2 regions of the Neobacillus sp. NPDC097160 genome follow, and region 1 is predicted to be linked to the other one. Evidence: a T-box and tRNA genes for the amino acid it is inferred to sense, from the RefSeq annotation. Region 1 holds a T-box; the other holds one or more tRNA genes.

Region 1 (15,780 bases):
GGATTGGCTATGTTGCCGATTACTCAAGTGATTTACGAAAGTCCTATGAAATTGAATATGTGATTGACCGTGAGAAAGGAACGATTTCCTGGACAACAAGTGAAGAGATTGCGCCAAAGGAGCGGTATAAGTTTGTCATTGAGTTTTATTCAGACAGTCTAAAGGTTAAGAAAGAAAAGAAATCGTTATCGTATCAGTTTAAAAGTTTTGCTGATATAGGGCTGGTCAATGTGTCCTTTACCGAACCGTCCAAGGCAAAAAAGCTGAAGCTCACACCAGCACCGGAAGAAAAACAGAATCATGGTGGCGGCGATAATACCTTCTCATATCTATTTCAAGATGTAAAAGCAGGTGAAGAAAAAAAATTCACTTTAACATATGAACGCAGCGAGACGAAACCAACTACAGAACTAACGAATAATAAAAACTCTGGGGATCTAAAAGAAGATAATAAGAAATCCACAAGCCTTGCCGTCGGAGCATTTAGTGGGATAAGCGTCCTAGCAGCTGGTGCATTGACAGTAATAATCAGAAATCGAAAGACAAAGCAGCAATAAACAAAAGCGATTTCAATTGGCGTGGTTCATTTGGGATTAAGGTATCTAAAAGGTACTTTAATAAATAAATAGAGAGATTAAAGATATTTTATGGGAGGTGAAAAAATGTTTAAAAAGCTTTTAAAGATGAACAAAAAGTTTTTAGTTGTTTTAGCCCTGCTCATTGGCGTGTTTTTATCATTTTCAACAGTGAAAACAATGGCTTACTTGGATTCACCAGGTTTTTGTCAAAACTGTCATACGATGAAATCCGTCTATACTTCATTCTTGGATTCCACACATTCGGATTTGCAGTGTAATGACTGCCATTTGCCGCATAAGAGTGAGGTTGGAAAATTATTTTTCAAAGGCCGTGCCGGGATGACGCATATTTATTTCAACACACTTGGAACAGAGAAGATACCGGATGTGATTGAAGCAACAGAGCGTACGAAAAGCATTATGAATGACAACTGTATCTCCTGCCACGAGAGTACGGTAAACAATGTATCACATGATGCCAAGGATAGTTGTATCTCCTGTCACAAAACGGTACCACACGGGAAAGGCTTTAAAGATGATCATTATAATAAGCCACCTGTATCAGGAGAGTTATTAGAAAATAAGGGAGGATTTTAAGAATGGGAAGGTTCCGATATGGGGCATATCTTCTCCTGCTTGCATTCGTGTTAATTATCACTGGCTGCGGCAACGATTCCGGTGACAAAACAGCTTCAGCAGCAGGCAAGAAGACGACAGGCCTTTCAGCAGATGAAATAAGTAATGAAGCATTCAAGGACTTATTTCCGCTTCAATATAACAGCTACAAGAAAAACGAAAAGATGGAAGATACCAAATACAATGGTTCGGTAAAACGAAGCAAATACGATGCGGATAAAGAGCCATTACTGCCAATCCTATTTAATGGCTATGGTTTCGCCACTGAATACAACGAAGACCGCGGCCACATTTACGCATTAGAAGATATCCGTAATGTCAAACGGATTACCGACAAGTCAGTTGGGTCCTGTTATACATGTAAATCAACCGCTGTGCCAAAAATGATTGAAGAAATGGGCGACAGTTACTGGGGCGCTAATTTTAACAAAGATATCTGGCCTAAAGGCGAAGCGATGGGCCACTCGCCAATCGGATGCTCTGATTGTCATGATCCGAAAACAATGGATTTACGTGTTACCCGTCCAAGTCTATTTAAAGCATTGGAAGCAAAGGGTGTTGATGTTTCAAAACCAACGAAAAATGAAATGCGCAGCTATGTTTGCGGCCAATGCCATGATGAATATTACTTTGCTGCCAATAATAGTGAAGTTACCTATCCATGGACTAAAGGCTTCAAGCCGGAAGAAATGTATGAATACTATAATACAATTGCCAAGGAAAATGGTTTTGAAAAAGACTGGATCAGTAATATTTCCGGAACGCCAATGTTAAAGGCACAGCATCCTGAATTTGAAACCCATTTATCTGGAACGCATGGTAAGGCAAATGTATCCTGTGCCGATTGCCATATGCCATATGAACGTGTCGATGGAAAAAGAAAGATTTCGTCTCACTGGTGGACTTCACCACTTAAGACGATGCAAACATCTTGCGGACAATGCCATGGTGACCGTGATTTAGATAAATTGAAAGACCGTGTTCTTGAAATTCAAGAGGCAAACGTAAGCGGATTACATGATGCACAAGATATTTCAACTTCTGCCCATTACTATGTGAACAAGATGATAACCTCTGGTGTGAGTGCGGATAAAATCAAAGAGGCGCAGGAATTTGTCCGTAAGGGCCAATGGTTCTGGGATATCATTGCTGCTGAAAACTCTTCAGGCTTCCACAATCCACAGGGTTCAATGGATTCTTTAAGGATTTCAATTGAGCAGTCAAATAAAGCGATTCGCCTTGCAACGGAAGAGCTCGTGAAAAAAGGCGTCAACATGGAAGAGCTTGATAGCGAAATTGAAAAGGCGAAAAAAGCTGTTGCCGATGAGAAAGTGAATGAAAAGAAAAAAGACCAAGCAGTTAATAGTTATTTCCCTGCTCAGGCACCAGTTGTACCAGCAGTTCCAAAAAAATAGACCCTTTCCATTTTTATATTCTTATTCGTCCCGCCAAGAAGGAATAAGAAATTGGGAAAGAGTCGTTGAACAAGTTTTTGAAAGCACTGTATTCCTTTGGGGAACAGTGCTTTCTTTTGTTTATTTTGACAAATTTATGGCAATGAGTCAATTTGTAGGCTTCAAATGTGGGTTGGCGGAATTAATGGTGAAGTTGGCGGAATTCCGTCCGAGTTTGGCGGAATTAATTTGAAAGTTGGCGGAATCCGACCCAAGTTTGGCGGAAATCCTGCAAAAAGCCGCGGAAATATATCCCTGCGAAATTTGGAAATACAAAAGCATTGCACCTTATCAGGAAAACAGCTAAAATAACCAAGGTAATCGAAATAGTTAATGATAAAGGAGCGTTTTTCATGCCACGTGCCTTATGGCTTTTAATCATCGGGATGGCAGTGAATGTAATAGGCTCTTCTTTTTTATGGCCTTTAAATACAATCTATATTCACGATCATTTAGGAAAGTCCCTTTCCGTTGCAGGGATTGTCCTCATGCTCAACTCGGGAGCAAACGTAATTGGAAACCTTTATGGCGGCCATTTATTCGATAAAATTGGCGGCTATAAATCTATAATAATGGGAATTGCTATTTCCCTATTCGCCCTTGTCGGCCTATCTATCTGGCATGACTGGCCACAATATGTCGTTTTCCTTACTATCACCGGCTTTGGAACAGGAATTATTTTTCCATCGATGTACGCAATGGCGGGTTCAGTCTGGAAAGAAGGCGGGCGTAAATCGTTTAATGCTCTTTATGTCGCACAAAACCTCGGGGTTGCAGTGGGTGCGTCACTTGGCGGAATCGTAGCAGATTACTCTTTCCAATTAATCTTCTTAGCGAACACCATCATGTATGTAATCTTTCTATTAATCGCTGTATTTGGATATAAGGGAATCTTGGTAGAAAATGCAATCCATGACCAAAAAGAAAAAGCAATAACCGTTGTAAAAAGCAAAGCAAATCTGCAGGCATTACTGATTGTTTGTGGAGGATATTTGCTTTGTTGGGTTGCTTATAGTCAATGGACAACAACGATTGCCTCTTACACCCAGGAAATCAATATTTCATTGACACAATATAGTTTACTTTGGACGATAAATGGAGCCATTATCGTCCTCGGGCAGCCAATATTAAATGGTGTGCTAAAACAACTTTCCGCATCACTAAAGATGCAAATCCTAATTGGAATTGGCATCTTTATCGTTTCATTTTTAGTTGCCGGAAAAGCGAGTGCATTTTCAGGCTTCTTGGTTGCTATGATCATTTTAACTATTGGTGAAATGTTTATCTGGCCTGCCGTGCCGACAATTGCTTTCGATTTAGCCCCTAAAGGGAGAGAAGGCTTTTATCAAGGTATCGTCAACAGCACCGCAACCGGCGGAAGAATGGTTGGTCCATTACTAGGCGGAATAATTGTAGATATGTATAGCATGTCCGCATTATTTTTCGTTTTGATTGGCCTATTCCTCATCGCAATCGTCACCACACTTATGTATGATCGCGGATTAAAAACAAAAATGGTGTCAGGCACCGTTCGTGGACAAATGTAGCATTTGTCCATGTGGGAAGGACAGTGATGGTTTTGCATCATTGTCTTTTCTTTTTGAGTTTAAAAGCAAGAAATTTGGTCTACCATGAAATTAGACACAAGTTTACTTGCAACCCGCCGAAAAATTTAATACAATAACCGTAATACTTTTTATATTAGAAAAACAGTGATCAGGAGTAGTAGTGGTCAATACCCGAACCTATAGAGAGTTGACGGCAGGTGGAAGTCAACCGGGTACATCATGAACTCGCCTTTGAGTTGCAGGCATGAAGGAACAGTAATGCTTGCCGTTTTCCGCGTTAAGGATGAATGAAGCGAGTGCATAGATGCACTAATGTGGGTGGTACCGCGGGAAGATACATACAATCCTCTCGTCCCGTTTTGGGATGAGAGGTTTTTTATTTTTTTTAGGAGGAAAACAATATGAGTTTCGACCATCAGCAAATTGAGAAGAAATGGCAACAGAAATGGGAAACAGAAAAGACATTTAAAACAAGTGAAGAATACGATAAACGGAAATTCTACGCGTTAGATATGTTTCCATATCCTTCAGGGGCGGGACTGCATGTCGGACACCCGGAAGGCTATACAGCAACAGATATCTTATCTCGGATGAAGCGGATGCAGGATTACAATGTACTTCACCCAATGGGCTGGGATGCATTCGGACTGCCGGCAGAACAATATGCATTAGATACCGGAAACGACCCGGCGGAATTCACTGAGAAAAATATTAACACCTTCCGCAGACAAATTAAAGCACTTGGATTTTCGTACGACTGGGATCGTGAAGTCAACACGACAGACCCTGAATACTATAAATGGACGCAGTGGATTTTTTTAAAGCTTTGGGAAAAAGGGCTTGCCTACATTGATGAAGTAGCCGTGAACTGGTGCCCGGCACTTGGAACTGTTTTAGCAAACGAAGAAGTAATCGACGGTAAGAGTGAACGCGGCGGACACCCGGTTGAACGCCGCCCGATGAAGCAATGGATGTTAAAAATTACCGCTTACGGTGACCGTTTACTTGAGGATCTAGAGGAATTAGATTGGCCGGAAAGCTTGAAAGAAATGCAGCGCAACTGGATTGGCCGCTCTGAAGGTGCCGAAGTAACCTTCGAAATTGATGGACATGATGAAACCTTTACCGTTTTCACTACTCGTCCAGATACATTATTCGGTGCAACCTATGCTGTTCTTGCTCCAGAGCATGCTTTTGTTGATAAAATTACTACAGCTGAAAAACGGACAGCAGTTGATGCGTATTTAGATAAAGTGAAAACGAAAAGCGACCTTGAGCGTACAGATCTTGCGAAAGAAAAAACAGGCGTATTTACGGGTGCATATGCAATCAATCCGGCAAATGGCGAAAAAATGCCTATCTGGATTGCCGATTATGTTTTAGTAAGCTACGGAACAGGTGCTATTATGGCCGTACCAGCTCATGATGAACGAGATTATGATTTTGCAAAAGAATTTAATTTATCAATCAAGCCAGTTGTTGCCGGCGGTGATGTGGAAAAAGAAGCCTACATAGGTGACGGTGAACACATCAACTCCGATTTCTTAAATGGCTTAAATAAAGAAGATGCGATTTCAAAAATGATTTCCTGGTTAGAGGAAAAAGGCATTGGTACGAAAAAAGTAACGTTCCGTTTACGCGATTGGTTGTTTAGCCGTCAGCGTTACTGGGGCGAGCCGATTCCAATTATCCATTGGGAAGATGGAACAATGACAGCTGTTCCTGAAGATCAGCTTCCATTGATGTTACCAAAAACGAAAGATATCAAACCGTCTGGAACCGGTGAATCACCACTTGCCAATATTGCTGATTGGGTAAATGTGGTTGATCCGAAAACGGGTAAAAAGGGCCGCCGGGAGACCAATACGATGCCACAATGGGCCGGCAGCTGTTGGTACTATTTACGGTATATTGATCCAAAGAACAGCACGGCACTGGCTTCAGCCGAAAAATTAAATCACTGGTTACCGGTTGATATTTACATTGGCGGTGCCGAGCATGCCGTGCTTCACTTGCTATATGCCCGTTTCTGGCATAAATTTTTATATGATATCGGTGTTGTTCCAACAAAAGAGCCATTCCAAAAGTTATTTAACCAAGGAATGATTTTAGGTGAAGGCAATGAAAAAATGAGTAAGTCAAAAGGAAATGTTGTCAATCCTGATGATATCATCGACAGTCACGGTGCCGATACACTTCGATTATATGAAATGTTTATGGGGCCGCTTGACGCCTCGATTGCGTGGTCGACAAACGGTTTGGACGGTTCCCGCCGCTTCTTAGATCGAATTTGGCGCTTATTTGTAGAAGAAGATGGTTCATTAAGCCCAAAAGTCCAGTCAACAGATGAAGCTTCAAGTTTGGAAAAGGTATATCATCAAACTGTGAAAAAAGTAACTGAGGATTATGAAGGCTTACGTTTTAATACCGCAATTTCACAAATGATGGTTTTCATTAACGAAGCCTATAAAGCAACAGTACTGCCTAAGGATTACGTAAAAGGATTTGTAAAAATGCTCGCACCTGTTAGTCCGCATATTGCTGAAGAACTTTGGGAAAAGCTTGGACACAGCGGCACGATTTCCTATGAGGCATGGCCTGCATATGATGAGGCAAAACTGGTTGATGAGGAAGTCGAAATTGTCATTCAAGTTAATGGCAAGGTAAAAACGAAGCTTATGGTGCCTACGGATGCTAGCAAAGAAGCATTAGAAGGAATCGCAATGGATGATGACCGTGTGAAGGAACAAATTGAAGGAAAAACGATTCGCAAAGTTATTACCGTTCCAGGTAAACTTGTAAATATCGTAGCTAATTAATAAAATAAGAGCATCCTCCTGTTTAGTCGGGGGGATGTCTTTCTGAAGGGATGATTGGGATGGAAGAAATTCAAACGATTACACCAGAAGAGTTACAAAAGAAGCTTGAGGCAGGGGAGAAACTCGAGCTTGTCGATGTGAGAGAGGATGAAGAAGTAGCAACTGGCATGATTCCAGGAGCAAAGCATATTCGCATGGGGGAAATCCCTGTTAACCTCGACTATTTTGATAAGGATAAAGAATATATTTTTATCTGCCGTTCTAGTGCCCGCAGCGGGAATGTTTGTTATTACCTCCAAGATCAGGGCTATAAAGTCCGTAACATGGTTGGCGGTATGATGAAGTGGACAGGAGAAACGAAATAACCGATTCCATTTTTGGAATCGGTTTTTCATTGCCTGTTTATTATCATGATACGCTTAGCTTCTGATCCTTTTTTTGCAGCATAACTCCCATAATGAATAATGGAACAATATTCACAGCGGCGATCACAACCCCTTGAAAGTCTGTACCAATAAATAGGCCGTGTACTGTAACTAATATATATAGAATTGGATTCAAGGCGTGTAATTTTCGCCATTTTTGATAACCAATTTTCTTTCGTGCCTTTGAAGTTACTACCGTTATGATTAAAAAATACAATGATAAAGCCCCCATCGCCATTGGCAAGGGTTTATAGTCGGTGTTAAACGGTATGAGGATCTCAAACCATTGGAACGAAATATACGAATCGATCAGTAAGAAACCGACATGTCCCAGGACAAGATAGAGAGCCCAATTTGACAATGACTCATGTAAAACTAGTGATAACGTAACCTTTTGTTTCCGCTTTTTCTGAACCTGAGTGTATAGTCCAATGATGACAGATAGATAAAGTAATAGATATGCAACCGTACCTGTTGCCCGAATAATATACCATTCAAACATCTCCATGTTATTCGCCTCCTCTCCAAATATCTCCCTCTTTATTGATTAACACGGCACGAATGCCTTTTTTTGCGACCCACTCCCGACCGTAATTTTCTCCTAGGAGAAGAACCGTTTTTGCCCAAACATCGGCTTCTATTGCAGTTCGGGCAGTTACGGTTGCCGATACAATGTCGCTTTCAGACGGTCTTCCTAATTTAGCGTCAATCAGGTGATGCCGCCATTCACCATTCACAAGCCATTTTCTTTTCTTCGTGGTAGAAGTTGCCACAGCACCGTTTTCTATTTGAATAGAAGAAATCATATTCGACGATTCAAATGGATTCTCAATCCCGATGTTTAACGGCCGTGGTAAAGAACCAAATATCCGAATATCGCCGCCAACATTGATAAACCCATAGCCCATTTCCGCTAACAAAAGGGAAGTACGGTCGATGACCCAGCCCTTAGCAATGCCGCCGAGGTCGATTTTTGAATGTAAAATAACGGCCTGTTGCTTTTCATTAAGAGTATATGTTTGTGATTGAGCCGCCGACGCTGTTGAACGGGCAGGTGTTTCTATTTCACGGTCTCTTATGAATTCAATTGATTTTGCGTAGCCGTTGTTTTCTAGGGCAGATAAAATACTAGGATTAAAAATTCCTCCAGTATCTTTATAAAACTGGTCTGCCTCGGATAGGATTAAGAACATTTCGCTAGAAACGGTAACCTCTTTCCCTACTTGTTGATTCAATTTTGATAGTTCACTATCAGTGCGAAAACGACTGCACGTAATCTCTACCAATTCAAATTGCTTATAAATCGGCATCATTTCATTGGCATAAAGTTCCTGACTAATCGAGATTTGCACCATCGTACTCATGGAATTAAATTGATAGTGATACATTAGGTTCCACCTGTAGTGGTATCAAAGCCATGATGATGCCCGGATGAGCGGCCTCCGCCATTCGAAAATTGATCCTGCTGTTGATTGCTGCTGCCAGATGACTGCCCGCCATTATCGTAATCGTTACCAAACGCTTGATCATTTTGATTAAATTGTGAGGGACTATCGCCACCCCAGGAATCGTCGGAATTTTGTCCCGGTCCTTGACCTTGTTGTATGTTATACCTATCTTGTTCCTGCTGATTAGTATTAATACCAGGTTGTTGCCCTTGATTGAATGTCATTTTATTGTCAGTCTTATCTCCGTTTGATAATCCGAGATAAGAGACCATCCCAGCTACGAGAGCCAAACTGCCAAAGCTGACTCCCCAAGTGATTTTCTGTTTTTTATCCATTGAAATGCTCCTTTTAAAATTGACTTCAAAAGGAAGTTTACAAGTTCAATCTTAAAATAATCTTAACTTCTTTATTTTTAAAATTCTGAAAAACTGTCAATAATGATAGTAAAAAAGAGAGGAAGAGTACTGTGATTCAGGTAAAGTTGTTTGATCGGGAGCATGAAAAGGATTTGGAAAAGGAAATGAATCGCTTTTTAAGAGGGATTGATGAAAAGAGTCTATTAGATATTAAATATAATGTAGCAGCGATGACAGAGGAAGAAGAGGAAGAGCAGATTTACTGCTTTTCGGCGATGATTATTTACAAGGCCTAATATTACATTTGAGGGCTCCATTTGAGGTTTTAAAACCGTAAAATGACATTGAAAATGGCGTGTAAACTGGAAACAGTTTTAGCACGCCATTTTTTTTATTAGAAATTAATAAAAATTATTTTACCTCTTGTTTATGAAAGGGAATTCGATTAATATCTAATTAGATACTTATTAAAGTAGGTGAATTACTGGATGCAATTAAACAAAATTGTTGAATTTCATAAAGCATTAGGTGACCTTACACGAGTTCGTATTATTGCTTTGCTCAGGCAAGGTCCATTGAATGGGCAAGCGATTGCTGAGAAGTTAGGACTTAAGCCGCCGACAATTACCCACCATATTGCGAAGCTGCGTGATGTTGGAATGATAAAAGAGCGCCGTGATAAAAATACAATCTATTTTTCTCTAAACACAAAAATATTGGAGATTAGTGCTAAGGGCATTTTAACTGTTGGAACGGGAGGCGATCCAAATATGGAAATGTCGGTTACTGAAGAGGAGCGTTCAGCCATTATCAAAAATTTCGTCACAAAAGATGGAAAACTGAAAAACTATCCTGCCCAAAGAAAGAAAAAGCTTGTTGTACTTGCGCATATAACCAAAGGATTAGAATTTGGGAAAATCTATCAAGAGAAAGAAATCAATGAATATTTAAAGCAATTTCATGATGATTATGCAACATTAAGACGCGAGCTCATTATGTGTCAATATATGTATCGAGAAAACAATCAATATGAGCTAAATCCGGTGGAGTTATGGTGGTTGAGTTAAAGGGTGTCACCCGGTACCCGATTTTTAGGAATATTCCCCTATATTTAAAAGAAAAAAAGCGTGTGAATTCACACGCTATTTAATGTGTTATTTTCGAAATCGGAACCTTTAATATGAAATCTGGTCTTTTTTCGCGGACAATGCAGCATTGGTTCCGGCGAGCCTGCCGGTAACGAGGGCAGAGGTGATATTATAGCCACCGGTGTACCCATGAACATCGAGAATTTCACCGCAAAAATATAACCCATCCATTACTTTCGAGCCCATTGTTTGCGGTTCGATTTCTTTAACAGATACACCGCCCCCTGTCACGAATGCCTTTTCAAGGGGCAAGGTACCATTTACTTTAACCGAGAATTGCTTGCAGCTTTTTGCAAAACTGCGAATTTTTTCATTGGAAATGGTACCGCCTTGTTCAGATGGGTCGATCCCATTTTGTTCTAATAGAAAGAGTAGATACCGTTCAGGAACGAGACCTTTTAAGGTGTTTTTAATACTTTTCTTTGGTTCGCTTTTTACAAGTTTAACGATTTCTTGAAAAATTTCTTCTTCCCGTTTGTCCGGCAAGACATCAAGGCTCATCGTCACTTCTTTTAAATTCCACTTCTTCATCGCTTTCACAACAAACTGGCTGCAGCGTAAAACAGCCGGGCCGCTTAGACCAAAATGAGTAAACAGCATATCCATACGATGCGTAATAATCGGCTTGCCTTTTGGATTCAAGACACTTAAATTAATGTCTCTTAAAGATAAACCTTGAAGTGATTTATTTTTGATAAAAGGTTCATTAGACGTCACGGGCACTTCGGTTGGGAACAGCTCGGTAATCGTGTGTCCGGCTTTCTTCGCCCAGGCATAGCCGTCACCGGTCGAACCCGTATGGGGAACCGATTTACCTCCAACTGCAACCACTATGGATTTAGTGGATATTTTTTGTCCATCTTTACATATGACAGCTGCAACAGTTCCATTTTCATAAATTATATCAGCAACGGGACTATTTTTGAAGATTCTCACGCGGAGCTTTTCTAATTGTTCTAAAAGCGCATCGACAACCGATTGCGCTTTATTCGAAACCGGGAACATCCTCCCGTGATCTTCTTCCTTTAAAGCGACACCCAGTTTTTCAAAGAATTTAATAATATCTTCATTACTAAAAATAGAAAAAGCACTATATAAAAACTTCCCGTTTCCTGGCAAGTGTTTAATGATTTCTTCGACAGGCAGGCGATTTGTGACATTGCAGCGTCCGCCTCCGGAAATCGCCAGCTTTCGGCCAAGCTTGTCTCCTTTATCAATTAACAGCACCTTTGCCCCTTTTTCACCGGCAGCAATAGCCGCCATTAACCCTGAAGGACCGCCGCCAATGACAATTACATCGTACTCCATATTTCCACCAACTTTATATTAATCATCCCTTCATTATAAACATATCTTGTGAAAATAAAACGAAAACCGTCGGATTCTTGATAAAAATAAATAGGTTGTGAGTAGCGTCCGGGTGAAAGAAGTTGTAAACTACTAATAGTGTGCAAAAAAAGTCGAATTTTTTTTGAAGCTGCACACGTATTTCTTCGGGTAGGAAGGGATTTTATGCAGTCTAAGCTTTTAAGAGGAACATTTATATTAACGTTAGGAACGATCCTTTCGAAGGTAATCGGCTTAATTTATGTTATTCCGTTTTATCAAATTGTCGGTAAACACGGGACACAGCTTTATTCTTTCTCGTATGTCCCTTATACGATATTTATTAGTATCGCAACAGCAGGGGTACCACTTGCCGTTTCTAAATTTATTGCAAAATATAATGCGCTGGAGGAATACGCGGTTGGCCGAAAGCTGTTTAAATCTGGCTTAGTGGTTATGTTATTAACTGGGTTTGCAGCGTTTTTATTTATGTATTTAGCTGCACCAATGTTGGCAGAGATGAGCCATCCCAGTAAAAAAGATATAGCTAATGTAACTACTGTCATAAGGGCTGTTAGTTTTGCGCTGATTGTTGTTCCGTTTATGAGCTTAATCAGGGGTTATTTTCAAGGGCATCAATCAATGGGGCCATCAGCTGTTTCACAGGTAGTAGAACAAATCGTCCGAATTATTTTTACGCTTGCAGGTGCCTATGTTGTCCTGAAGTTTTTAAATGGAACAATCGTTTCTGCTGTTAGTGTCGCTACGTTTGCTGCCTTTATTGGTGCAATTGGCGGTTTGCTCGTTTTATTTTGGTATTGGTATAAAAGAAAGCCATATTTGAATCAACTATTAGAACATGATAAAGGAACAATCGACATCTCGTTAAAGGAGATTTATAAAGAAATATTTATTTACGCGGCACCATTCGTTTTTGTTGGGATCGCGAATCCATTATTTCAATTCATTGACCAATTTACGCTAACAAGAACGTTGACGGAAATAGGAATGAAAGAGAAGTTAGCGGATGTTGCATTTGGTATCTTGAATTTTGAGTCACATAAAATTGTCATTATTCCGGTTTCACTGGCAACGGCTTTTTCATTAACACTTGTGCCAAGCATTACGAAAGCCTTTGTTGAGAATGATCGAAAAAACTTAAACCGCCAATTAAACCAGACCTTTCAAGTTTTATTGTATTTAACATTACCGGCGGCAATCGGTCTTTCTTTATTAGCTGAGCCCGTTTATACAGCGTTTTATGAGCATGATCCACTTGGCACACAAGTATTAGGTGCCTATGCGCCAGTAGCCATTTTATTTTCCCTTTATTCGGTAACTGCTGCCATTCTACAGGGAATTAATGAACAGCGTTTTACGATCTTAAGTTTACTCATTGGGCTATTAGTTAAACTGTCCCTAAATATTCCTTTGATCAAAATGTTTGAAACAAAAGGGGCAGTGCTGGCAACAGCACTAGGATACACGGTTGCTATCGTGATTAATCTCATTGTTATTAAAGCATTTTCCCGCTATCCATTCCGTCTTGTATGGCGCAGAAGTTTATTGATTGTGATTTTCGCAGGATTAATGTGGGCGGGGACAGAGATTGCTTATAAAGTAATGTTATTATTCCTTTCCCCAGCATCCAAGCCACAATCAGTGCTGATTATTTTAATCAGTGCCGGAGTTGGAGCTGCTATTTACTTTTACTTAGGTTTTAAATCGGGTCTAGTCCACCGCTTATTCGGTGACAGGATCGAGCGGTTAATGACCAAATTTAAATTACCAGGGCGGAGGAAAAGCGTTGAGAATTGATAAGATGCTAGCCAATCTCGGCTACGGCAGCCGGAAGGAAGTCAAACAGCTGCTAAAAAGTGGTGCTGTAAAAGTAGATGATGCGGTGGTCAAGGATGCGAAGCAGCACGTTGATACAACTAAACAAACCGTAACCTTAAACGGCGAAGTGATTGAATATAGAGAATTTATTTATCTCATGATGAACAAGCCGCAAGGGGTTTTATCAGCGACAGAGGATAATTCTTGCGAAACCGTCATTGATTTGTTGGAGATGGAGGATCAGGTGTATGAGCCCTTTCCTGTCGGCAGGCTCGACAAGGATACAGAGGGATTGCTGCTTATCACCAATGACGGCCAACTTGCTCACCGGTTGCTTTCACCTAAAAAGCATGTACCGAAGACGTATTTTGCTGTGATTGAGGGAGAAGTGACGGAGGCGGATATTGCATCATTTGCTCGGGGAGTAACCTTAGATGATGGTTATGAAACAAAGCCAGGCGACTTGAAAATCTTAAAATCTGGCATCCGCTCTGACATTGAGTTAACCATCACCGAAGGCAAATTTCATCAAGTAAAGAGAATGTTCGAAGCAGTTGGTAAAAGAGTTGTTTACCTGCAGCGGATCTCGATGGGACCTCTTGCTTTAGATGAAACACTCGAGCTTGGTGAATATCGGGAACTAACGGACGATGAAGTCGAGTTATTAAGAGACTATCAAGTGAAATAAAGGATTTTTTTGAAAAAGCAGCTACTTTGAACTGCACCCCAATTGTTAGACACATTCTAACAATTGAAGGTTCAGTTCACTTTTGAGCTGCTTTTTCGATTTTTATTTTAAAAAATTCACCACTAGGTTATTAAATTCTTGCGGTTTTTCCATACTGAGCAAATGTGCGGTTCCAGGAAGAACGACCTTTTGAGAATGCTTTATTTTTTCATGTAGGTAATTAGCAATCGCAATGAAATCCGGGAAATCGACATCAGGTGATACGATCAGTGTTGGGGCTGAGATGTTTTCCACCCTATCAATCGTCTTTGTTTCCGGCAGGATCATTTTTCCTTTACCATTTTCCCTTGCTAAATTGTCCTTCAACATAATAGCATAGTTCTCTATGATATCTGAATTGATTTCATCCGTTGACCGAAATGGACCAGCAACCCATGCCTTGCACATGAGTTCAATTACCTTCTCTTGATCGGAGCACTCTCGTAAATGCGCATTATACTTTTGTCGCTCAGGAGAGAAGTCACTCCAGCCTAATAACCCAGTAGAGACTAGAATTAATTTATTGACCATTTCAGGATAGGCTAATGCGAAATCCATTCCTAGATTTCCGCCAACGGAAAGCCCAACAAGATTTACCTTTTCAATCCCCAAAAATGCTAATAATCCTTTAATGTCCTCAACAAGTGAAAAATCCTGATCATGTGTGCCGGATTTACCCACCCCAGCAAAATCAAAGCGAATCGCTTGAAAGTGTTGTGCGAATTCTTCAAATTGTGCATCCCACATTCGCGAATCAAGTGGATAACCATGCAGCAATAATACCGGCTGCCCTTCACCTGTCATTTCATAATAAAGCTTCGCTCCGTTGATTTCAGCAAATCCAGTTTTCATTTTTTTTAGCCTCCGATTTCTCCAATATAAGATAGTGAATCAACTTCAACATCATCTAATTCACCCTTAATAATTCGCTGTACATCCTTAATAAGGGTTTGAAGCGGTACCGAAACGCCTTGTTTTTTTGTTAACGGTTCCGCAATGAAGAACGGCTGTGAAAAATAAGCCTCGAGACGCATGCCTCGACGAAAGGTATCTCGGTCTGATTCAGGTATTCGTTCCATACCTAGAAATCTTAATTCACGATAACGGTGCAGTAACTTCTTTGCTTGCTGCTGTGTTTGTTGATGAACCTTTGAAAGATGTGCCCCTTCTATTAGGACCGAAGTGGAGTAGAGCGGGTTGATGGCCGGATAAATTTTTCGTGAAACAAGATCTGCATCAAATTGCCACAGGGTATCCAATGGCCCATATGGCTCCAGTTCATCTACGGCCTCGCCTCTTAAATCTACTAATAATGTAGTGGGGGAGACTCCCTTTTCCTGCAGATTCTCGATCAGAGAATAGATTTCACCAGTTATAACGGTCTCCCGGTCAGTAGCTAGAAGAACAGGCTGCTTCGACATTTGTAGAATTTTTTCAAAGGCATCATCGGAAGAGT
Region 2 (15,780 bases), on a different contig from region 1:
ATATCCATTATCTTCATTATGAGGATTGACGATTTCCAAATCCTCAAAAATGTGTTAACCCTGCATTATCTTATCTCTTTACTTGGTGGTTTAATAGCCTATCATTTTTTTGTGTTTGTTGTTGATTCAAATGAAGCACAAAGTCAATTAAAACAAAGCTTAATTAAAATTAAAGAAACAGAGGAACGTTTCCGGTTAATAGCTGAATATTCCAGTGACATGATTACGATGCACAATGAAAAAACGGAATATATTTACATTTCACCGGCAGTGGAAGAAATTATTCATTTTGAATATCCAGAACTATTAGGGAAAAGAATGGAGTATTTTATTCATTCCGATGATATTGAGCATACCCATGAAATGTTTGCAAAAGCCCTTCGTGATGGTGTTGCTGAATGTACTTATAGGTACCTTTCTAAAACTGGGGAATATGTTTGGATTGAATCTACGCTAAAAAGTGTTCATTTCGAAGAAGATGGCAGTAAAAGGGTTATTATTGTATCAAGAAATATTACTGAACGGAAACTTACTGAACAAAAGTTACAAGAGGCAAATGAGCTTCTAAATCGACTCTCCTATATGGATGGTTTAACTGGGATCTCAAATAGGAGATATTTTGATGAGATACTTGAGAAAGAATGGTCAGAATCACTATTATCTCATTCACCAATATCCTTGATCATGTTCGATATTGACTATTTTAAGAAATACAATGATACATATGGTCATTTAACTGGTGACTTTTGCTTACAGTCGATTGCTCAAGCCATTAAAGACCTGATTCCTGATAGCTCTGGTTATACTTTTTGCCGTTACGGAGGTGAAGAATTTGCCCTTATCTTACCTGCAGCCAAAACAGTGGAAGGAATAAACACGGCTCACATGATTCAGAAAACAGTAAAGTCACTTAAAATTCCCCATATTAGTTCGGAAATCTCTGAATATGTCACATTAAGTATTGGGCTGGCTACCATGGTCCCTTCTTCATCTTCAAAGCCTCAAGACTTAATTAAAGAAGCTGATACTGAATTATATTTATCTAAAATAAAAGGTAGGAATACCATCTCAATTAAACAATAAAAAACAAGGAAGGAGTGAATTTGAGAATCCTTCCTTGTTTTCATTTACATATTTGTAACAAAATTTGCCTTTTTTCTAAATATTTCGCAAATTTTGTTGTAACTTGTGGAAAATACATGTAAAATTTCCCTATTAGCCCTTTTGTGGAAAAGGGGCGGAGCGCCGCAAAAGTGTAAGCTTGCACAATAAATTCTGGCATGGAACGCTAAACAAGTTTTGGATGGTGAAGAAAATGGAAATTACGAAACACCTTTTCTTAAATCTCTCCCTTTTAATTATACTACTATTTTTTTGTTTGATATTTCTTGAAAAAAGTCAGAAATTCACTCTTTCAAAATCTTCATTAATCATTTTGTTAATCGTAACTTTATGGTTATTTACTAAATTCTCCTACAACCCCATTCCATCTGCGAGATATGATTTAAGGATAATTCCTTTGGTTCTTGGCGGCCTTTATGTAGGAATCGGCCCAATCCTTGTTGGAGCTATTATAATCTTAAGAAGTTTCTTCGGATTGGATAATGGTTTTTTTCTAACGCTTATCCTTTATGCTCCTCTCACTATCGTACTCTGGAAATTATATCCTTGGTTTTTAAAACAAGCTCCTGAACGCAGGATTTTTGTTACGGTTTGTATGGGGATGATCCTTGGTGTGCTAACAGTATTTGGAATGAGTTTCACTACTTCACACTCCAGCCTGTTCGATGCTTGGTTTGCTTACCTTGTCATCCCATCGCTCGGAATTGGCATCATTTCATATGGGATTGAATTTGTTAGAAAAAATAATGAAATGCAGCAGCAACTAATTAAAGCAGAGAAATTAAAAGCAGTTGAACAAATGGGAGCTGCCATTTCCCATGAAATTCGCAATCCGCTGACCGCGGCAAGCGGATTTGTCCAGCTCCTGCAGGATGATTACCTTTCAAGGCAAAAAAGAAAAGAATACTTATCCATCGTTAAGGAAGAATTACTTTCCGCTGAAAGGGTCATTCAAGATTATTTGACCTTTGCGAAGCCATCTTTGGAGACGCTTGAAGAGTTAAATGTAAAAAATGAACTACGGCAAATTATCAATATTCTTCAGCCCTTGGCAAATCAAAATTCTGTTGAGATTATTACGGACTTTTCCATTATAGGGTTTATAAAAGGGGACGGACAGAAATTCCGCCAGTGTTTTGTAAATGTCTTCAAAAATGCAATTGAATCAATGCCTGCAGGCGGTTATTTAACGATTTCAACTGAATTTAGCCAAAGCTGTGTAACAATAAAGGTGACGGATACTGGTGTAGGAATGACAAGTGAGCAGCTTGAACGCTTAGGGGAACCTTTCTATTCCACAAAAGGAAAAAAGGGAACGGGTTTGGGAATGATGGTCGTGTATAGTATTATTCGTGCAATGGATGGTTCTATTTGGGTAGAAAGTGAAGTGGGGAAAGGGACAACGTTTCTTTTTGAATTTCAAACCATTACTACAAGTGTCAAAAACCAACAAACCGTCAGAGCTTAAGCAAGCATCTGTCGGTTTGTTTTTTGTTGGTTCTACCGCTTAACCAGCGCTAGCACTTTTCTTATTTACCAATGAACATTTGCGTCCAGTGTTTCCCAGACTCTTCAAATCCTACCCCAATATGGGTGAAATTTGAGCTTAAAATGTTTTTGCGATGACCTTCGCTGTTCATCCAAGCAGTCACAACCTCTTGTGGCGTCCGCTGACCTTGGGCGATATTCTCGCCTGCTGATTTATAGGTCACACCAAAATCTCTCATCATGTCAAATGGAGATCCATAGGTTGGACTTGTATGTGAAAAGTAATGATTTTGCTGCATATCCAGTGACTTTTTCTGAGCAACACCATTCAGCTGGGTATCTGCTTTTAATCCTGGAAGGCCGTTTTTACTCCGCTCAGCATTTGTTAAATTGATTACTTGTTGTACATATTGGCTGACCGTTCCAGTGGCTGGTGCATTATTTTGCGTTTGACCCGCTGGTTTCGGTGCAGGTGCTGGTGCTGGTTTTGTCTGCTGTGGTACTGGTGCCGGTTTTGGTGCTGGTACTGGTTTTGGTGCTGGTACTGGTTTTGGTGCTGGTGTCGGCTGTGTTGGCTGCGGCGCTGGCACTGGTGCACTTGCACCAGGGTTTTGCTGCTGAATAAATGGCTGTCCTTGTTGGATTAACCCCGTCTGAAACCAATTGCTTTGTCTAGGATCGGTGCGGATAAACTGATATTTTGCATCTCGGATTAATACTGCCCTAGTATGTGGATATTGATCACTATTCAAAGTCGTTTGATACGCAGAAATCATATCGTTATTATTTTTTCGAATCTTATGCTTATCATTAAAAAAGTTTACATCTAAATCACTTTGACTGTTGTTACGATTTGTATAATCCTCGGTAAGCAGTCCATTGTGGTCGATGCCGTCATCCCTTCCATTTCGGACATCAAAAAAATGGTTGTTCCTGTTGGTGGTATTCATGCCTACCTGGTTAGTGTTCTTGTCATTTATATGATCATTATTATTGTTATTACAAGCAGAAAGTCCTACTGTTAGGACCGCTGTTAAAAGTAACCCCACTGGTTTTTTTATCAATTGAAATACCCCCCTTTGAAAAAATTCTCTTGCCTTCTTATTTTTCATTTTTTCAAGGAAGTTATTAGTGGAAATATTCGACTGTGTCGGAAATAAAAAGGTTTGTGGGCAAAAAAAACAGATGCACAATGCACCTGTTTTTTCACACTAATCATCTTTTCATTTGAATCATAAATTTATAGCGATCTGCGCGGTAAACAGATTTTACAAATTCTACAGGAGTGCCATCATTCAAAAAGGTATTTTGTTGGATGTGCATCACAGGTGCCCCAATTGCAATATTTAAAAGTTCTGCCTCATTTTGACTGGCGATTGATGACTCAATAATTTGAGAAGCACTTTCGATACGTAAGTTTAATGTACCTTCAATATAACCATAAAGCGATTGATTGACAATTTCTTCTGTTAATCCATTAATAAGAATCGCTGAAAGATAATTCGTTTCTAGTGCCATCGGGACACCATCAGCTAAGCGAATTCGCTTAATTTCATAAACGGGCTTATTTTCAGAAATCTTTAATTGACCGGCAATCTGAATAGTAGCAGGAATAATTTCAAATCTAACAAGATTGCTCTCCGGCTTGAGTCCTCTTGCTTTCATGTCTTCGGTGAAGCTTGTTAATCCCTGGAGCGGCTGTTCAATTTTGCGCTCAGCAACAAAAGTGCCCTTTCCTTGCAGCCGGTATAAATACCCTTCATTTACTAACTGGGTAAAGGCTTGTCTAACTGTCATCCGGCTAATTTGATATTTTTCAGCATATTCCCTTTCAGGTGGAAGTGCATCGCCGGGACTCAAATCATTATTTTCAATTAATCCTTTAATGTGTTCTTCAAGCTGATAATAAAGTGGAATGGGGGAATTTTTGTTTATCATTCCTTACTTACACCCTTCTAATTAAACTAACAATAACAGGCTATAAATTTTTCTTTCATGACCGAAATAAATTATTGAGAGTGGATCATTAAACCTGAAACTGCTGCTTTATCAGCAATAATTGTAACACATGGATGATTTTTCAACACAGAAGCAGGAAAACTTTCTGTTACGTTTCCGTTTAAAAGTTTGCCCATCGCCTGTTTCTTGGTTTCACCAGAAACTAACAGCAGTATTTCTTTGCTTTTCATAATGGTGGAAATCCCCATTGTAACCGCTTTTGTCGGTACTTCTTCAATTCGATTAAAGTACCTTGCATTTGCGTTTATAGTCGAAGGAGCCAATTCGATCACATGTGTTTGAGAGGTAAAGTTAGTCCCTGGTTCATTAAATCCTATGTGGCCATTGCTTCCAATTCCTAAAATTTGCAAATCAATTCCGCCATACTTGGCAAGCAATTCTTCATAACGCTGGCATTCTTCCTCTATATCTTTACTATCACCACGTGGAATATTTGTGTTTTGTCTATTAATATCAATATGATTAAACAACTGCTCATCCATAAAGTAGCGATAGCTATTTTTATTTTCGCCCGAGAGACCAATGTACTCATCCAGATTAAATGTTGTAACATTTTGATAAGAAGTCCCGTTTTTCTGATGATCTTCAATTAATTTTTTGTAAGTTCCAACAGGTGTTCCACCCGTTGCAAGTCCCAGTTTAATCGTGGGATTTTGACGAACCTTTTCAAGGATATATTCAGCCGCTTTCTGACTCATTTCTGTGTAATCTTTTACTTCAATAATTTTCATTATCAGTTTTCCTCCCTTTTATAAGAAAGTGATCCCCGGCAAAATGTCATATAGACTTCCATATTTCCATCGAGGATCACGATGTCTGCATCCTTCCCAACAGCAATGCTTCCCTTTCTGTCAAATACATTCAACTGTTTAGCCGGATTGACAGATGCCATTTGTACCGCTTCCTCAAGTGAACAACCTGTATACGTTAAGATATTTTTTACAGCATGACCTAATTTTAAAATACTCCCGGCAAGAGTTCCGTCAGCAAGAACTGCCTTTCCATCTTTGACAATAACCTCTTGGCCGCCAAGGTCATACATTCCATTTTTCAAGCATTTAGCACGCATGGAGTCAGTGATTAAAATCAATCCATCGCTCTGCTTATTTTTGTAAGCGAGATTTACCATCTCCGGATGAACATGGACACCATCGACAATAATTTCTGCTATTAATTCTTTCCGCAAAAATACTGCGCCAACTACACCCGGTTCACGGTGATGCAGCCCTCTCATTTGATTAAATAGATGGGTCACATGATTTGCTCCTGCTTCAATGGCTTCGCCAACTTGTTCAAACGTAGCATCAGTATGACCGATCGATGCAATGATGCCATTTTTCTTTAGATAGCGAATCATTTCTAATCCACCCGGCTGCTCTGGGGCCAATGTAACAAGTTTTATTGTTCCCTTGGACAGCTCCTGCCACTCTTTGAATAATACGAGGTCAGGGTCGACAATATGTTGAATCGGCTGGGCTCCTGCTTTTTTTGCATTCACAAACGGCCCTTCAAGATGAAGACCAAGTATTTCAGCTTTTCCATGTGCAGGCTGTTGTTGGATATATTCTCCGGCATTTATTAATGCCTTTTCAATTTCTTTGCCTTCTTGAGTCATAGTAGTTGCTAAAAAGCTGGTGGTTCCTTCTTTAGGCAGTGCCGTAACCATTGTATCCAATGCTTCCGTAGTTCCGTCCATTGTGTCTGCGCCATTCACACCATGTATATGCACATCAATAAAACCCGGTACTGCCTGAAAATGGGCCGGTACTTCTACCACCTCAAAGTCTTCTTCCGTGATAAGTTCAGCCACCCCGCCGAGTTCTGCTATTTTTTGATCTATTATTTTTATATACCCATTTTCAATTATCGTATCATTTGAATAAATTTGAATACCCTTAAGTAAAATATGATTATCTTTTGGAATCATTTTCAGATACTCCTTTCAGGTTATAACATTATCTTACACTTAAAAAGTATAGTTGTCTATACCAATCATTAACCAAAAAATGGCAGGCTTGTAACCAATTTTTATTTACATATTAAAGTGGAAAAATCGACAGGCACCTGGTCCTGTCGATTTTGGTTAAGCATATAATTGGGATTCTTCATTTTGAAAAAAGCTTTTCATCGCATGAAATACATCTGCTTTTTGCTTGAGAATATAATAGCGGAAATGTTCATCCTTGATGTTCTTGTAGGCAGACATTAAGGTAGAGTGCCTGTTGTATTGATTTACCTCGCCATAGCCGAACATGTTGGATACTTTCATTAATTCTTCTACAAGCTTCACACAGCGGGCATTATCCGACGTGAGATTATCACCGTCTGAAAAGTGGAATGGATAGATGTTGAACTTTCGCGGATTGTATTTATTGTCAATAATATCCAAAGCCTTGTGGTATGCGGATGAACAAATGGTTCCACCGCTTTCTCCTTTCGAGAAGAAGTCTTCCTCAGTCACCACTTTTGCCTCTGTATGGTGAGCGATAAATTCAATTTCAACTGTTTCGTATTTTGTTCTTAAAAACCGTGTCATCCAGAAGAAAAAGCTGCGGGCCATATATTTTTCCCATATTCCCATACTTCCACTCGTATCCATCATCGCAATAACGACAGCTTTAGAATCCGGTTTTACTACTTCATTCCATGTCTTAAATTTCAAATCCTCTTTGAAAATGGGGTGGAATGCCGGCTTTCCAGTCATGGCATTTCGTTTAAAAGCAGACATCATCGTCCGTTTTTTATCAATATTCCCCATTAACCCTGTTTTTCTGATGTCGTTGAATTCTATATTTTCAACGAGATGTTCTTGCTCGTCTTTTTTCTTTAAATTTGGAAGCTCTAACTGCTTAAATAATGCTTCTTCGAGTTCCATTAATGATACTTCTGCCTCAAAATAATCTTCTCCGGCTTGATCCCCTGCCCCTTGGCCTTTACCGGGACCTTTTTGACCACTGGAACCGTCACGTGCTACTACATCTCCGACTTGACTGTCACCATCACCCTGGCCCACGTGTTTGTTTTTGTCATAATTATAGCGGATTTTATATTCATCCAATGAACGAATCGGAATTTTTACCACATCTCGACCATTCGACATAATTATGCTCTCTTCTGTAATTAGGTCTGGAAGATTGTTGCGAATTGCCTCCTGGACTTTTTCCTGATGCCGTACTTGGTCATCGTGGCCTTTGCGGTGGAGGGACCAATCTTCTCGAGAAATCACAAATTGATGGTTATCGGTTGACATTATAAACCCCTCCCTATTAAATTAATTTATTCAGTCTATACTGCACACTTTTTTAGCAAATACATAAGATAACGCGAGTGAAAAAAATCATTAAAAATATGGATTACTTTATCCTATGCAGAGATAGAGAATAATTTACAAATAATTTCGACAATTGGGTTCTCGCCTATGAAATTGGACGAGTTCTCCAATTAATGAAAAAAAGAGACTGACAGATTCGTTCTGCCAGTCTTCCTATTTTAACTCTAACCTTCATTATCTATTTAGTAAGCTTCCAACATACCGTAATAATTCATTAGCCGAAGTAGAGTTATAGCCATGTTCATCGACTAAACGGGCAACAACATCATTGATCTTCTTCAACTGCTGCTCATCTGGTGTTTTCGATGAAGTCGTAATCTTGACAACATCCTTCAAATCAGCGAACAACTTCTTCTGTATGGCCTCTCTTAGCCGGTCATGGGAATTATAATCAAATCGCTTGCCTTTTCGTGCGAAGGCTGAAATTCGGATTAATACTTCTTCTCTAAAAGCCTTTTTCGCATTTTCAGAAATACCAATCTGCTCCTCAATCGACCGCATCAGCTTTTCATCAGGATTGATTTCTTCTCCTGTTAATTGATCGCGGAGTTTATTCTTATTGCAGTAAGCTTCTACGTTATCAAGATAATTATCCATTAACGTTTTTGCCGATTCTTCATACGAATAAACAAATGCTTTTTGGACTTCCTTCTTGGCAATATTATCATACTCTTTTCGTGCTAAAGAGATATAGTTCATATAGCGATCACGCAGCTCAGTGGTAATCGATGGGTGCTGGTCAAGCCCATCTTTTAATGACCGTAATACATCAAGGGCGTTAATGGATGGTACTTCTTTTCGAATAATCGTTGACGAAATACGGTTAATCACATAACGAGGGTCAATACCGCTCATCCCTTCATCAGGATATTCGCGCTTCAGCTCTTCGACATCAGCCGTATTAAATCCCTCTACATTTTCACCATCATACAGGCGCATTTTCTTCAGTAAGTCAATATCACCTTTTTTCGGTTCCTTTAAGCGTGTTAAAATGGTAAACATTGCTGCTACTTTTAACGTGTGCGGTGCAATGTGAACATCGGATACATCACTTTCGTTAATCATTTTTTCATAAATTCTTTCTTCCTGTGAAGCTTTTAAATTATATGGAATTGGCATGACGATAATTCTTGAATGGAGCGCTTCATTTTTCTTGTTGGAAATAAAGGAACGGTACTCCGTTTCATTGGTGTGGGCTACAATTAGCTCATCAGCTGAGATTAAGGCGAACCGGCCCGCTTTAAAGTTTCCTTCCTGGGTTAACGATAATAAATGCCATAGAAATTTCTCATCACATTTTAACATCTCCTGGAACTCCATCATCCCACGGTTCGCTTTATTGAGCTCACCATCGAAGCGATAGGCACGCGGGTCTGATTCGGAACCAAATTCTGCTATGGTTGAAAAGTCAATACTTCCTGTTAAATCAGCGATATCCTGGGATTTTGGATCGGAGGGACTAAACGTTCCAATTCCTGTTCGTTTATCTTCTGAGAAAAAGATTCTCTCCACTAAAACATCTTCGATTCTACCACCGAACTCCTTCTCAAGCCGCATCATATTAAGCGGCGAGAGATTCCCCTCAATCCGGATGCCATACTCCTCATGGAAATCCTTTCGCAAATGATGCGGTATTAAGTGAAGTGGGTCCTCATGCATTGGACAGCCTTTAATAGCAAAAACAGAACCTCGATCCGTAAGTGAGTAGGCCTCCAGCCCTCTTTTTAACATCGTAACAAGTGTGGACTTCCCACCGCTTACCGGACCCATTAACAGTAAAATACGTTTTCTAACATCTAATCTTTTTGCTGCCGGATGGAAGTATTCCTCAACTAACCGCTCAAGCGATTCCTCTAAGCCAAATAATTGATTACTAAAAAATTCGTACTTCTTCGTCCCTTTTTCTTCTGTGATTCCAGAATCCTTAAGCATATTATAAACTCGTGAATGTGCAGATTGTGCCACCCATGGCTTCTCTTTTAACAACTGTAAATAATCAGCAAATGATCCTTCCCAACGTAGCTTTTCTTCTTCTTCGCGAAACATCTCGATTTTTTTTAAAATATCCATATGGCCCTCCCCCTGTAGCTTAATCAGAGACGATTAATATACTCTATGCACTTAGTCCTTTGAACATGCGTGACCTTATTGGGTTACTGTCTATCTTTTTTATTTTTGGAAAAGGGATATTGCACTTTTCATTTTCTAAAGATAGGCTATAATAAAACTATATGTATAAAATGAAAATTGGATGAATTAAGGGGGCACTACATATCATGAATACGTTCATCGTTGTTTTAGTTATGATCACATTTTTAGCGGCAATCTTCACTGCAGGTTACAACGACAAACCAGGTACTAATAAATAATGAAAAAGGCTGCCGATAGTGGCAGCCTTTTTCATTATTTATTTTAAATGCGCAAAATTTTGCTGGCGTAATGCTTCATAAATGAGGATTGCCGCAGTATTGGATAAATTTAAGGAACGAATATTTTCAGTCATAGGAATTCTGAGGGCAGTTTCTTTATTTTTTTCGATGACCTCTTTTGGAAGACCAGTTGTTTCACGTCCAAAAATAAAATAATAATCTTTGCTTGGATTCCTATAATCAAAGCTGCTATATTGTTTTTCCCCAAATTTTGTAATATAGAAAAATTCTCCGCCAGCATTCTTGTCATAGAATTCTTCTAAGGAATCATAGTACCGAATATTTACAAATTCCCAATAATCCAATCCCGCCCTTTTCAACATTTTATCGTCTGTAGAAAAACCTAACGGGCGGATTAAATGTAAAGAAGTATCTGTTCCTGCACAAGTGCGAGCAATATTCCCTGTATTAGAAGGTATTTGTGGTTGATATAAGACTACATGAATGGACACGTATTTCACCTCGAATAAAAACTCTAAAGGCAATTATACCACTTTGATTGATTCATTCAAGGGAAATCCTTATTCATCAAAGATAGAATAAAACTTATATCTAATATTAGGTGTATATGCGGAGGAATCCTCATAGGCCCAGTACCTCATTCGGCTGTTGTAGGTATTGGCATTCACTAAAGGCATCCCATTCGCATCCCTGCCTGTGACCATCGTATTATGATTGAACCGGCCGTCCCCTTCGAAGTCATAGCAAATAACGTCCCCCAAAATCAGCTGGTCTGGACTGCTGACTTCCTTAGCCCTTAGACCGCTTTTGGAAATGCCTAAATAGTTTTTAAGTGAATGCGCTACTACCCAGCTATAGCTCCAATTCGTATGTTGGTACCACCAGCCATTTCCGCGGTTCGGATGTCCCCTCATAGGTGCTTCCCCCGCCCTAAGACACTGAGAAATATAGTTCGTACAATTATTTTCAAATTTTTTAAAGGCAGGATTATTCGTATTCCACCAGCGTTCTGCGTATTGAACAGCCTTTAAGCGATTGTATTCATAGCTAATCCGTTCATCATGTTCCGGCAATACCGGTTCTATGACCTCCTGAGATACTGATTGATTCTGAATTGGCTTAACTATTTCTTCATCCATCACTAATGCACCTTTATAAAACTTTGCAATTCGTTCTTCAACTTCTTCTTCCAAATATAGGAGACCCTTTTGTTTTATTAAATACTGATAATGGGCAGCATATTTTAACGTTTGAAATTGCTCTTCTTCAGCTTCCTCAACAATCTTCCCTGAAGCGTTAATTTTAACAATTTCTGCAGACCGTTTTGCTAACGCCTCTTGCTTCCTTTCAGCCTTCGGAAAAAATAGTTTGTTGCTTCTTTTTTCAGAAACAAACAATCCCATCCTTTTTTCAAATAGGTCTTGAAGTAATTCACGCATTTTGGCTTCACCCCTTTCTTTTTATACATATGAGAGAAAGGTGAATTTAATTAAAAAAGAGCAAAACCTATGTGATTTGCTCTTTCTTATTTATAAAAATTCAAGGCCTTTTCTATTTCCCCCTGAACTTCGGAATTTGTTTCCACTTCTTTTGCTTTTACTAACGCTGCAAATGCAGGATCACCGCCAATTTTTCCAAGCGCCCAGGCTGCCGTTCCCCTCGATACAGGACTTGCTTCTTTTACTAATACATCGATTAATTCTGGAACTGCCGTTTCATCTTTAAAATGGGCAAGAGCGATTATTGCGTTTCGCTGAATGGGTTTCTTTCCTCTCCATGATCCTGCTGCATTACCAAACTTATTTTTAAATTCGCGGTTGCTTAATGTTAAAATCGGCTTTAATAATGGTTTAGCCACCTCGGGATCCGGTTCCATTTCTTCGTGAAAATGAAAGTTCTTCCCCTTGTTATGCGGGCAAGCGGTTTGACAGGAATCACAGCCATAGACACGGTTCCCAATCTTTTCTCGAAATTCATCAGGGATGAGCCCTTTTGTCTGTGTTAGAAAAGAAATACAGCGCTGCGCATTAATCTGACCCCCTTGGATCAAAGCTCCTGTAGGACAAGCCTCTAAACACTTTGTGCAGGACCCACATTGATCTTCTATTGGTGTATCCGGTTCAAAAGGGATACTCGTAACCATTTCACCTATATAAACGTAGGAGCCAAACTCCGGGGTAATAATGGCGCAGTTCTTTCCGCTCCAACCAATACCCGCTCTTTCAGCAACTGCTCGGTCTGAAAGCTCCCCTGTATCCACCATTGATTTCAATCTGGCATCCGGTACCATCGTTTTGATGAATCCTTCTATCTTTTTCAGCCTGTCTCGAAGAATATGATGGTAATCGAGACCCCATGATGCCCTGCTGAAGATCCCTCTTCTCATGCCCTTCTTACTTTCCACCCGTTCGTTCATTTTTGATGGATAGGCTATGGCAATCGAAATAATCGAATGGGGCTCTTCAAGCAGCAAAGAAGGGGTAACTCGCTTCTCGATATCTGGCTCCTCGAAACCTGATTGATAGCCAAGTTCTTGCTGTCTGATTAATCGGCTTTTCAATTCATCGAATGGGTCCGCTGTGGTGAACCCAATTTTATCAATTCCGATTTCTTTACTATAGGTAATTAGTTCCTTTTTTAATTTGTGATAATCCATATGAACCCCTCCTTACAAAACAAGTTCATCTATTTAAGTTGTTACATTATTTGTAGCACATCTATTTATGATAAACTATTTTCAATGAATTTTGGAGGTGGAATCGTTGGAAAATCAAGTCTCATCGGAAATATTGGAGCAAATCCCCGGTTTTAAGCTGGGAGTTATTGAATACAGGGATATCACGGTAGGGGATTCACCACAAATGCTAAAGGGCCGACTCCAGCTTTTCCAAGAGTCTATTTATTTTGATTTAGAAAATAAACAAGTAACGGACCTTCCCGGAATAAAAGAATGGCGAAACATTTTTAAAAAGACCGGTAAAGACCCAAACCGCTACCGGCATTCTGCAGAAAGCTTATTTAGAAGGGTACAAAAGCAAAACTATCTTTCTTCCGTTCAAAGTGCCATCGATATCAATAATTTTTTCTCACTGCAATATCAAGTGCCGATTGGAATTTATGACCTAGATCTGGTACAAGGACCAGTTGAAATCCGGATTGGAAAAGAAGGCGAAGAATACATCGGATTAAATGGAAGGAAAAACTCCTTAGATCGGCTAATCGTGGCTGCTGATAAGGAAGGGCCGTTTGGAAGTCCTTTTGTCGATTCCGAAAGAACACCCGTAACTTATGCTACGAAAAATGCTTTACAAATCATATATTTGCGACCCTCAACGCGTATAGAAGATGCTAAAAAGTTAACTGAATCCTTAATGAACATGTTTACGCAAATACATGGTGGGGAAGCTTCATATCGAATTTTTGGGTGCCAATGAGGCATCTTTTTTTTAAAATGAAAAAACGCAATGCATCGTTCTCCTATGTAACGATACACTGCGTTAGTTAATATGTATGGAGCGGGTGATGGGAATCGAACCCACTACATCAGCTTGGAAGGCTGAGGTTTTACCAGTAAACTACACCCGCATGATTTAATAAATATGAATATTTTATGAACGAACTTGACCTTTACAATATTACACACTATTTTTTTATGCGTCAAGAGATTTTTGCGAAATTTGTCGATTTTTCCTCCCTTTAATAAAATGAACGCTTAATTGTAGGTTTTTCTTGTGCGATTTGTCCTTCATATGAATAAAAACACAAAAAAAGTTTTTCACATATAATATGAAAAACTTTTTTATCAAACAAATTTGATACCGGTGGTCGGGGTCGAACCGACACTGGTCACCCAACACGATTTTGAGTCGTGCGCGTCTGCCAATTCCGCCACACCGGCGTATTAAAATGTTTTTAAAGCAATGCCGAGGACCGGAATCGAACCGGTACGGTAGTCACCTACCGCAGGATTTTAAGTCCTGTGCGTCTGCCAGTTCCGCCACCCCGGCGAAATCTTATTACCTGTTCATATCCATACTCAACAATTGTTTTATGGAGGCGGCAACCGGATTCGAACCGGTGGTAAAGGTTTTGCAGACCTCTGCCTTACCACTTGGCTATGCCGCCGTATATAATGGAGCGGAAGACGGGATTCGAACCCGCGACCCCCACCTTGGCAAGGTGGTGTTCTACCACTGAACTACTTCCGCAAATTGGCTGGGCTAGCTGGATTTGAACCAACGCATGTCGCAGTCAAAGTGCGATGCCTTACCGCTTGGCTATAGCCCAATGATAATATGATTTTTATAAATATTCAATAAAATATTATGGGGCGACTGATGGGAATCGAACCCACGAATGCCTGAACCACAATCAGGTGCGTTAACCACTTCGCCACAATCGCCACAATTTAATTGGCAGGGGTAGTAGGAATTGAACCCACACCAAAGGTTTTGGAGACCTTCGTTCTACCTTTAAACTATACCCCTATAAATGGTGGAGGGGGACGGATTCGAACCGCCGAACCCGGAGGGAGCGGATTTACAGTCCGCCGCGTTTAGCCACTTCGCTACCCCTCCACATATAATGATTACTTTGTCAGCAACAATGCCGACGAGAGGAATCGAACCCCCAACCTACTGATTACGATTCAGTTGCTCTACCAATTGAGCTACATCGGCACAGTAAATTTAAATGGTGGCTCAGGACGGAATCGAACCGCCGACACAAGGATTTTCAGTCCTTTGCTCTACCGACTGAGCTACTGAGCCACTTTAATGGCGGTCTGGACGGGACTCGAACCCGCGACCTCCTGCGTGACAGGCAGGCATTCTAACCAACTGAACTACCAGACCAAATTGCGGGGACAGGATTTGAACCTGCGACCTTCGGGTTATGAGCCCGACGAGCTACCGGACTGCTCCACCCCGCGATAATAAAAATATTAGGTTTTAACCATGCCCAATGTATTCATGGACTGTATCAATCTCAGTAAGCATATTCAAGTAGCAGCTCGATTGATACAACTCGCAGTTTATTCATTGAAGCAACGCTCGTTGCTCCACCCCGCGATAATAATATTAAGAGCAATATGGTGGAGGATGACGGGATCGAACCGCCGACCCTCTGCTTGTAAGGCAGATGCTCTCCCAGCTGAGCTAATCCTCCAAATGGTGACCCCTACGGGATTCGAACCCGTGTTACCGCCGTGAAAGGGCGGTGTCTTAACCGCTTGACCAAGGGGCCATATTGTAAAGTAATTTATGGCGGAGAGCAAGGGATTTGAACCCTTGAGACAGGGTTACCCGCCTACACGATTTCCAATCGTGCTCCTTCGGCCACTCGGACAGCTCTCCATAAAAATGGCTCCGCAGGTAGGACTCGAACCTACGACCGATCGGTTAACAGCCGATAGCTCTACCACTGAGCTAC

What was found. A T-box is a leader RNA that pairs with one kind of tRNA and senses whether it is charged. The one in region 1 lies ahead of leuS (leucine--tRNA ligase), so its partner is inferred to be a tRNA-Leu.
Region 2: it has a tRNA-Leu gene. The T-box ahead of leuS (leucine--tRNA ligase) is inferred to sense a tRNA for this amino acid. The anticodon was not compared.

The regions. Positions count from the first base shown of each region.
Region 1 is NZ_JBIWDU010000023.1:36,338-52,117, reverse strand. Features, by position in the region: gene ACIQXV_RS25795 (hypothetical protein) at 1-557, shown strand, start outside; gene ACIQXV_RS25790 (NapC/NirT family cytochrome c) at 663-1,175, shown strand; gene ACIQXV_RS25785 (ammonia-forming cytochrome c nitrite reductase subunit c552) at 1,178-2,629, shown strand; gene ACIQXV_RS25780 (hypothetical protein) at 2,795-2,980, shown strand; gene ACIQXV_RS25775 (MDR family MFS transporter) at 3,022-4,215, shown strand; T-box leader at 4,372-4,596, shown strand; gene leuS (leucine--tRNA ligase) at 4,638-7,055, shown strand; gene ACIQXV_RS25765 (rhodanese-like domain-containing protein) at 7,115-7,420, shown strand; gene ACIQXV_RS25760 (ferric reductase-like transmembrane domain-containing protein) at 7,464-7,988, opposite strand; gene ACIQXV_RS25755 (FAD:protein FMN transferase) at 7,990-8,868, opposite strand; gene ACIQXV_RS25750 (hypothetical protein) at 8,868-9,263, opposite strand; gene ACIQXV_RS25745 (sporulation protein Cse60) at 9,395-9,580, shown strand; gene ACIQXV_RS25740 (DUF2087 domain-containing protein) at 9,773-10,351, shown strand; gene ACIQXV_RS25735 (BaiN/RdsA family NAD(P)/FAD-dependent oxidoreductase) at 10,460-11,740, opposite strand; gene ACIQXV_RS25730 (putative polysaccharide biosynthesis protein) at 11,945-13,576, shown strand; gene ACIQXV_RS25725 (pseudouridine synthase) at 13,566-14,285, shown strand; gene ACIQXV_RS25720 (alpha/beta fold hydrolase) at 14,388-15,176, opposite strand; gene ACIQXV_RS25715 (hypothetical protein) at 15,182-15,780, opposite strand, start outside.
Region 2 is NZ_JBIWDU010000012.1:151-15,930, reverse strand. Features, by position in the region: gene ACIQXV_RS17455 (diguanylate cyclase domain-containing protein) at 1-1,083, shown strand, start outside; gene ACIQXV_RS17450 (ATP-binding protein) at 1,598-2,590, shown strand; gene ACIQXV_RS17445 (CAP domain-containing protein) at 2,652-3,674, opposite strand; gene ACIQXV_RS17440 (GntR family transcriptional regulator) at 3,826-4,548, opposite strand; gene nagB (glucosamine-6-phosphate deaminase) at 4,620-5,360, opposite strand; gene nagA (N-acetylglucosamine-6-phosphate deacetylase) at 5,363-6,556, opposite strand; gene yhbH (sporulation protein YhbH) at 6,713-7,879, opposite strand; gene ACIQXV_RS17420 (PrkA family serine protein kinase) at 8,135-10,030, opposite strand; gene trmL (tRNA (uridine(34)/cytosine(34)/5-carboxymethylaminomethyluridine(34)-2'-O)-methyltransferase TrmL) at 10,368-10,841, opposite strand; gene ACIQXV_RS17410 (amidase domain-containing protein) at 10,911-11,789, opposite strand; gene queG (tRNA epoxyqueuosine(34) reductase QueG) at 11,876-13,006, opposite strand; gene ACIQXV_RS17400 (B3/B4 domain-containing protein) at 13,113-13,784, shown strand; tRNA gene ACIQXV_RS17395 (tRNA-Gly) at 13,862-13,935, opposite strand; tRNA gene ACIQXV_RS17390 (tRNA-Leu) at 14,167-14,248, opposite strand; tRNA gene ACIQXV_RS17385 (tRNA-Leu) at 14,272-14,357, opposite strand; tRNA gene ACIQXV_RS17380 (tRNA-Cys) at 14,402-14,475, opposite strand; tRNA gene ACIQXV_RS17375 (tRNA-Gly) at 14,484-14,558, opposite strand; tRNA gene ACIQXV_RS17370 (tRNA-Gln) at 14,563-14,637, opposite strand; tRNA gene ACIQXV_RS17365 (tRNA-His) at 14,677-14,752, opposite strand; tRNA gene ACIQXV_RS17360 (tRNA-Trp) at 14,764-14,837, opposite strand; tRNA gene ACIQXV_RS17355 (tRNA-Tyr) at 14,843-14,927, opposite strand; tRNA gene ACIQXV_RS17350 (tRNA-Thr) at 14,957-15,029, opposite strand; tRNA gene ACIQXV_RS17345 (tRNA-Phe) at 15,044-15,119, opposite strand; tRNA gene ACIQXV_RS17340 (tRNA-Asp) at 15,127-15,203, opposite strand; tRNA gene ACIQXV_RS17335 (tRNA-Met) at 15,207-15,280, opposite strand; tRNA gene ACIQXV_RS17330 (tRNA-Val) at 15,441-15,516, opposite strand; tRNA gene ACIQXV_RS17325 (tRNA-Glu) at 15,520-15,594, opposite strand; tRNA gene ACIQXV_RS17320 (tRNA-Ser) at 15,613-15,704, opposite strand; tRNA gene ACIQXV_RS17315 (tRNA-Asn) at 15,712-15,780, opposite strand, start outside.